Regions from separate parts of the Micromonospora sp. DT44 genome, predicted to be linked through region 2. Evidence: riboswitches for the same ligand, from Rfam matches in the RefSeq annotation. Region 2 holds a riboswitch; the other holds the start of a gene.

Region 1 (3,407 bases), on a different contig from region 2:
AATGCGGCGAGCCAGGTTCTGGATGTTGAGTTCGGTGAGCGCGCTGAGGTGTCCGTCTGGATAGTCGTCCTCCCGCTCCTGCCGCCTGATCACCTCGCCGGCCGGGTCAAGGAACAGGCAACGGAGGCGGGTGCCGGCGGCGAGGAGTTTCAGGAGGCGATTGTCGCCGTACTGCTGACAGATGAGGTTGAGTGACAGGCCGGACGCTCGGATGTCCGTGGCATGGTCGAAAAGGGCTCGCGGGGGCAGCTCCGCCATGAAATCTGATCGGCTGGAATAAATCGCGCGGACATCAGCACAGCGGTCCCGTCCTGCCGTGCTGACCTGGTGTCCGGCGAGGTCAGTGGCCGGCTCGCGTTCGCCGAGGAGAAGCGCCATGCGTGCGTGGCGTGGCATGGACAAGCCGGTGCAGATGCGGGTGAGGACATCAATGCTGCTGACCCGGCGGGCACCGCTGGTGATCTCGCTGATCTGAGCCTGGCTGAGGCCGGTGGCGACGCCGAGAGTGGTTTGGCTGGCGCGGGTGGCTCGCTGGACGAGGCGGAATACCTGAGCGACGTCGCGAGCGGCCAAGGCATCGAGCATGTCGGTGCTGTCCCAGAGCAGGTCGTCAGTGGTGAGCGCGGCAGTTGTGCGGACGCTCACGGCTGGCTCCCTTCCTGCCCGAGGGCCGAGGGCCGAGGGCCAGCTTATCCAGTAGCGGAACGGCATGCCGGCAGGACATCCGGTCGGCGGATGAAAGTTATCCATCGAGGAATCACCCACTGTGATGGATCGCGGTGGTCGTGGTGAGCAGGGTCAGGGGTGTGAGCCCACGGTCCCGCCCGCACCTGCCCACGCGTCCCGCGTGGTTGTGCCGCAACTGCGCCGCCGCGTGGCCATGTTCCCGCGCGCAACTCGATCTCGTCGCCGAGTTCTACGGCCACTCGCTGGCGCCTGGCCCTCTACCTGACGTCCTGCATGAACGAGGCCATCCACGACTTGTATGGTCTCGGCGGGCGCCCCGACCTTGCCCTGATGCACGCGCGTTTCCTCGGCTGGCTGTCGATGACCCGCCGGCCGCGCCCCTCTCAGCGAGAGTGACCCAGGCCGATCACGTGTCCGCTCCTTGGCGCCCGCCGGCGTCCGGAACGGATACGGACCTGGGGCCGGGCCCACCCGGAACGTCACGTCGCCGGCTGGGCGTCCATGACCCCCTCCCGCGGGGCGAATCGTCTATGACATCAGCTCCAAAGGGCCCGTACACACACTGCCCCGCCGTGGGATCACCGCGCCGTCGACGAACCAGTTCGGCTGCCCGCCACTGCGGCACGACGCAACCCTCCGCGCCGATATATCCGCAGGTCAATGTGGCGAGCGTCGCCGGTCGACGCCGTGGTCCGCGTTGACCGGCGGTCGGCAGGTGTGGCAGCATTCGCGGCCTGACGGCAGTGAAGGAAGTCGGTGCGATTCCGACGCGGTCCCGCCACTGTCACCGGGGAGCGATCCCCCCTCGCGAGTCACGGCCGTGTGTCTGCGGCTGGAAGGCCGGGGGAGAGCGTCGATCCGGAAGCCAGGATACTTCGGCCGTCGGGACGTACCCCAGGGCGTGGACACCCGAGGAGGACCCGATGACGCATGGCGTCTCCATCATCGACGGCCGCTGCCGTCTCCCGCACCGCAGCCGTGCTCTCGCCGCGATGGGCATCGACTCCGTTCACCGCTGAGGTCCGCACCACGCCACCCGTCGCCGCCGGCCCCACGCCGGTGAGCGGTCCGGGTCGCGGTGCCCGCTGAACCCCGCGCCCACCCGCACGTCGTCGCCGAACCGCCTTCGCGAGCGCGCCGACGTTACTGTCCGGAGCCTGCCGTGCGCATTCTGCTGCTCTCCACCGCCGATACCGACCTGCTGGCCGCCCGCGCCAGCGACGCCGACTACCGGCTCGCCAATCCCGCCCGGGTGGCGGCCGACGAGGTGCCCGCCCTGCTCCACGGGGTCGACCTCGCCGTCGTACGCCTGCTCGGCGGTCGGCAGGCGTGGCCGGACGGCCTCGCCGCCGTGCTCGCCAGCGGCGTGCCCACGGTCGTCCTCGGCGGCGAGGCGCTGCCGGACGCGGAGCTGATGGCGGTCTCCACGGTGCCGTCCGGGGTGGTCGCCCAGGCCCTCGCGTACCTGGTCGAGGGTGGTCCGGACAATCTGGGGGAGCTGGCCCGGTTCCTCTCCGACACGGTCCTGCTCACCGGGGAGGGGTTCGCACCGCCCGCGCCGACCCCGGCCTACGGCGTGTACGGCGAGCACCCCACCGAACCGGATCGTCCCACCATCGGGATCGTCTTCTACCGGGCGCACGCCCTGGCCGGCAACACCGCGTTCGTCGATGTGCTGGCCGAGGCGGTGCGCGCGGCCGGCGGCAACCCACTGCCGATCTTCTGCGGCTCGCTGCGCGGGCTGACCACCGGCGCCGGCCCGCTCGGGCTGTTCGCCCGATGCGACGCGTTGCTGGTCACCGTCCTCGCGGCCGGCGGCGCGGTCGCGGCGGACGCCTCCTCCGGCGGCGACGAGGACGCCTGGGACGTCGGCGCGCTCGCCGCCCTGGACGTGCCGGTCATCCAGGCGCTCTGCCTCACCAGCACCCGGGAGCAGTGGGCGGCCAGCGACGCCGGGCTGTCCCCGTTGGACGCCGCGATGCAGGTGGCCATCCCCGAGTTCGACGGCCGGATCGTCACCGTGCCGTTCTCGTTCAAGCAGGTCGACGCCGACGGGCTCTCGGTGTACGCCGCCGACCCCGAGCGGGCCGCCCGCGTCGCCGGCATCGCGGTGCGTCACGCCCGGCTGCGGGACGTGCCGAACGCCGACAAGCGGATCGCTGTGGTGCTCAGCTCGTACCCCACCAAGCACTCGCGGGTCGGCAACGCCGTCGGGCTGGACACCCCGGCCTCGGCGGTCCGGCTGTTCGCCGCGCTCGCCGAGGCGGGCTACGACCTCGGGGACACGCCGCCGCCCACCGACGGTGACGCGCTGATCCACGCCCTGATCGCCGCCGGCGGGCACGACGTGGAGTGGCTCACCCCGGAACAGTTGGCCGCCGCCGAGGCCCGGATACCGGGGCAGACCTACCGGCGCTGGTTCGACCAGGTGCCAGCCGAACTGCGCGAGCGGATGCGGGAGCACTGGGGCGAGCCGCCCGGCGAGTTGTACACCGAGGGCGGCGACATCGTGCTGGCCGGGCTGCGCTTCGGCAACGTGGTGCTGCTGATCCAACCGCCGCGCGGTTTCGGGGAGAACCCGATCGCCATCTACCACGACCCGGACCTGCCGCCGAGCCACCACTACCTGGCCGCGTACCGCTGGCTCGCCGCGCCGGTCGCGGACGGCGGCTTCGGCGCGGACGCCGTGGTGCACCTGGGCAAGCACGGCACCCTGGAGT
Region 2 (3,407 bases):
GCCCCGGGCGGCCCGGGTCTGCGCGAACGCCGGGTGGGCGCCGAACTCGCGGGCCAGGTCGGCGGAGGTCTCCAGCGCGGTCAGGTACAGCTCCTCGCTGATCCGCGTGGACAGCTCCCGCGCGGCCGGCGCGTCGAACGGCAGCCGCAGCGCGAAGAACACGTCCTGCAACCCCATCAGCCCGAGCCCGACCGGCCGCCAGCGGGGGTTGCTCGCCGCCGCCTGCGGGGTCGGGTAGTAGTTGATGTCGATGACCCGGTCGAGGAACGTCACCGCCGTCCGGACCGTGGCGCGCAGCCGTTCCCAGTCGATGCCGTCATCGGTCAGATGGGCGGCGACGTTCACCGAGCCGAGGTTGCACACGGCGGTCTCGTCGTCGCTGGACACCTCGATGATCTCGGTGCAGAGGTTGGAGAGGTGCACCACGTTCCCCGGCTCGGCCGTCTGGTTGCACAACCGGTTGGCGGCGTCCTTGAAGGTCATCCAGCCGTTGCCGGTCTGGGCCAGGGTCCGCATCATCTTCCCGTACAGCTCGCGGGCCGGCAGCTGCCGCACGTAGCGGCCCTGCGCCTCGGCGGCCCGGTACGCGGCGTCGAACCGCTCGCCCCACAGGTCGGGCAGTTCGGGCACCTCGTCGGGGTCGAACAGCGACCACATCTCGTCGGCCTCGACCCGGCGCATGAACTCGTCCGGGACCCAGTTGGCCAGGTTGAGATTGTGCGTACGACGGGCGTCCTCGCCCGTGTTGTCCCGTAGCTGGAGGAACTCCTCGATGTCCGGGTGCCACGGCTCCAGGTAGACGCAGGCCGCGCCCTTGCGCCGCCCGCCCTGGTTGACCGCCGCGACGCTCGCGTCCAGTGTGCGCAGGAACGGCACGATGCCGTTGGACTGCCCGTTCGTGCCCCGGATCAGCGCGCCGCGGGACCGGATCCGGGAGAACGCAATGCCGATGCCACCGGCGAACTTGGACAGGTTGGCGACCTGGGCGTAGCGCGCGTAGATCGAGTCCAGTTCGTCGCGCGGCGAGTCCACGAGATAGCACGAGGACATCTGGGTGTGTCGGGTGCCGGAGTTGAACAGGGTCGGCGAGCTGGGCAGATAGGCGAGACTGGACATCAGCCGGTAGAAGTCGACCGCCTCGTCTGGCGTACGGGACAGGCCGCAGGCCACCCGCAGCAGCCAGTACTGCGGGGTCTCCAGCACCAGCCTTGAGGTGGGGTGACGCAGCAGGTACCGGTCGTAGACGGTGCGCAGGCCGAAGTACTCGAAGCGACGGTCGCCGTCGGCGTCGACGGCGTCGTCGAACGTCTTCGCGTGCGCGGCGACGAACGCGGCGGTCTCGTCACCGATCAGACCCTCGGCGTGGCCGGCCCGGATCGCCGCGCTGAACGAGGTGATGCCCTGGCGCCGCACCTCCTTGTCGACGTAGCCGGCCAACAGCCGCGCGGCCAGGCGCGAGTACTGCGGCTCCGTACCGATCATCTCGGCGGCGGTCTGGATGGAGAGCCGGTCCAGTTCGGCGGTCGTCGCGCCGTCGTACAGGCCGCTGATCGTGCGGGTGGCCACCCGCATCGGGTCGACGTCGGTGAGATCGTCGGCCCACCGCTCGACCGCCCGGACAATCTTGTTCACGTCCACGGGTTCGGTGCCGCCGTCGCGCTTGCGCACCTGCATCGGGGTCCGCCGCGCGGCCTCGCCGCTGACCGGGACCACCTGGGTGACTGTCACCACTCACTCCTCGGGAGTTCGAGACCTCAAGGGCCCTCGGACGCGGGGAGACGGACGCCGTCGACGCCACGCCAGCGCGAGCGTGGGTCAGGTGGCGTCAGCCGTTCCACGCGGCCTCGGACCGCCGCGCACCCGAGGTTCGGGTGCGCGGTGCGCTGGCAGGTCTTCGGACTCGCGGGCGCGACCGGGCCTGCCCGGTCACCTACTGGCCGTCGCTTCCCAGGCCGGTGGCCCAGTGCTGATGACGGCGGTCGTTCCCACTCACCGCTGCGGGACAGTCCCGGACTTCCACCGGGTTCCCTCTTGCCTCGAACACTCGCCAGGAGTGGCCGAACCAGCTGCGGTCGACACCATATATAGGGGCGAGCTCGTTTGTCACACCCCACATGTCGGGTTCGGCGTGTCGCGGTCGACGATGACGACCCTCGTCGATCGGCTCGGAGCCGGCCGACGGGGCGGTGACGCCCCGACCGTCGCCAACGGCTTGACCGAGGCGAACCGGCACCGATACGGTCGACCCACTATCTGCGGCGACGCGAGGGAAGCCGGTGAGAATCCGGCGCGGTCGCGCCACTGTGAGCGGCCCCCAGCCCGGGGGGCGCGAGCCAGGACGCTCGGTCGTCCGCAGCCTTGCGATGGGGACGCGTCATCCCCGAGGAGGTTCGTTCACGCATGTCCAGCTCCACTTCCAGCCAGCCGCTGGCGCACCCCGCTGTCCCGACCCGTCTCCTGTGGACCGTCCTGGCCACCGTCGCCGTGCTCGCCCTGCTGACCTACCTCGTCGCCTTTGACCAGGGGGCGGTCTCGCGCAGCGGGATGTACCTGCACGAGCTGATGCACGACGGCCGGCACCTGCTCGGTGTCCCGTGCCACTGACCGGCACCGGCACCGCACCCACGTTCGTCACGGTCCTGCTGCGCGGGCTCCTCGCCGGCCTGGTGGCCGGCCTGCTGGCCGGGACGTTCGCCTTCGTCGTCGGCGAACCACACGTCGAGGCGGCCATCGCCATCGAGGAGGCGGCCACCCAGGCTGAGCCCGCCGCCGACGGGCACCAGCACGCCGAGGCCACCGCCGACGGGCACCAGCACGGCGAGGAGGCCCTGGTCGGCCGCAACGCCCAACGCGGCGGCCTGTTCCTGGCCACCGGCCTCTTCGGCGCCGCCATGGGCGGCCTGCTGGCCAGCGCGTACGTCCTGCTGGGCCGTCGTCGGCGGACCGCAGACGACGGGCGGTCCGGGCTGTTGCTGGCCGGCGGTGCGCTACTCGGCGCGGTGATCGTGCCGTTCCTCAAGTACCCGCCGAATCCGCCGGCCGTCGGCGACCCGTCCACCATCAACCAGCGCACGGTCACCTACCTGCTGATGGTGGTACTCGGCCTGGTCGCGGTCTGGTCCGGTTCGCTCGGCTACCGGTCGGTGGGTGAGCACGCGCCGGTGTGGCTGCGGGCCAGCGCTGCGGTCGGCGGTTTCCTGCTGGTCACCGTCGTGTCCTATGTGGTGCTGCCGTCGTTCCAGGAGGTCCCCGGCGACTTCCCCGCGACGCTGCTGTGGAGCTTCCGACTCGCCTCGCTCGGCACCCAGATGGTGCTGTGGACCGGGATCGGCCTGCTCTTCGCCGCCCTGATGCACCGCCAGCGCACGGTCGCCGACGCACGACTGGCCGGGTGAGCGCCACCAGCC

Evidence for each region. A riboswitch is a leader RNA that binds a small molecule or an ion and turns the genes downstream of it on or off. The one in region 2 is predicted to bind cobalamin.
Region 1: it holds a riboswitch for cobalamin, as region 2 does, so the genes downstream of both, cobN (cobaltochelatase subunit CobN) here and ACLQ25_RS09080 (ribonucleoside-diphosphate reductase subunit alpha) in region 2, are expected to answer to the same signal.

The regions. Positions count from the first base shown of each region.
Region 1 covers NZ_JBNCKS010000006.1:2,900-6,306, forward strand. Annotated here, with positions in the region: gene ACLQ25_RS04915 (DUF5919 domain-containing protein) at 1-645, opposite strand, end outside; cobalamin riboswitch at 1,409-1,585, shown strand; gene cobN (cobaltochelatase subunit CobN) at 1,850-3,407, shown strand, end outside.
Region 2 covers NZ_JBNCKS010000011.1:135,472-138,878, reverse strand. Annotated here, with positions in the region: gene ACLQ25_RS09080 (ribonucleoside-diphosphate reductase subunit alpha) at 1-1,674, opposite strand, end outside; cobalamin riboswitch at 1,869-2,082, opposite strand; cobalamin riboswitch at 2,226-2,365, shown strand; gene ACLQ25_RS09075 (CbtB domain-containing protein) at 2,401-2,604, shown strand; gene ACLQ25_RS09070 (CbtA family protein) at 2,595-3,395, shown strand; gene ACLQ25_RS09065 (histidine phosphatase family protein) at 3,392-3,407, shown strand, end outside.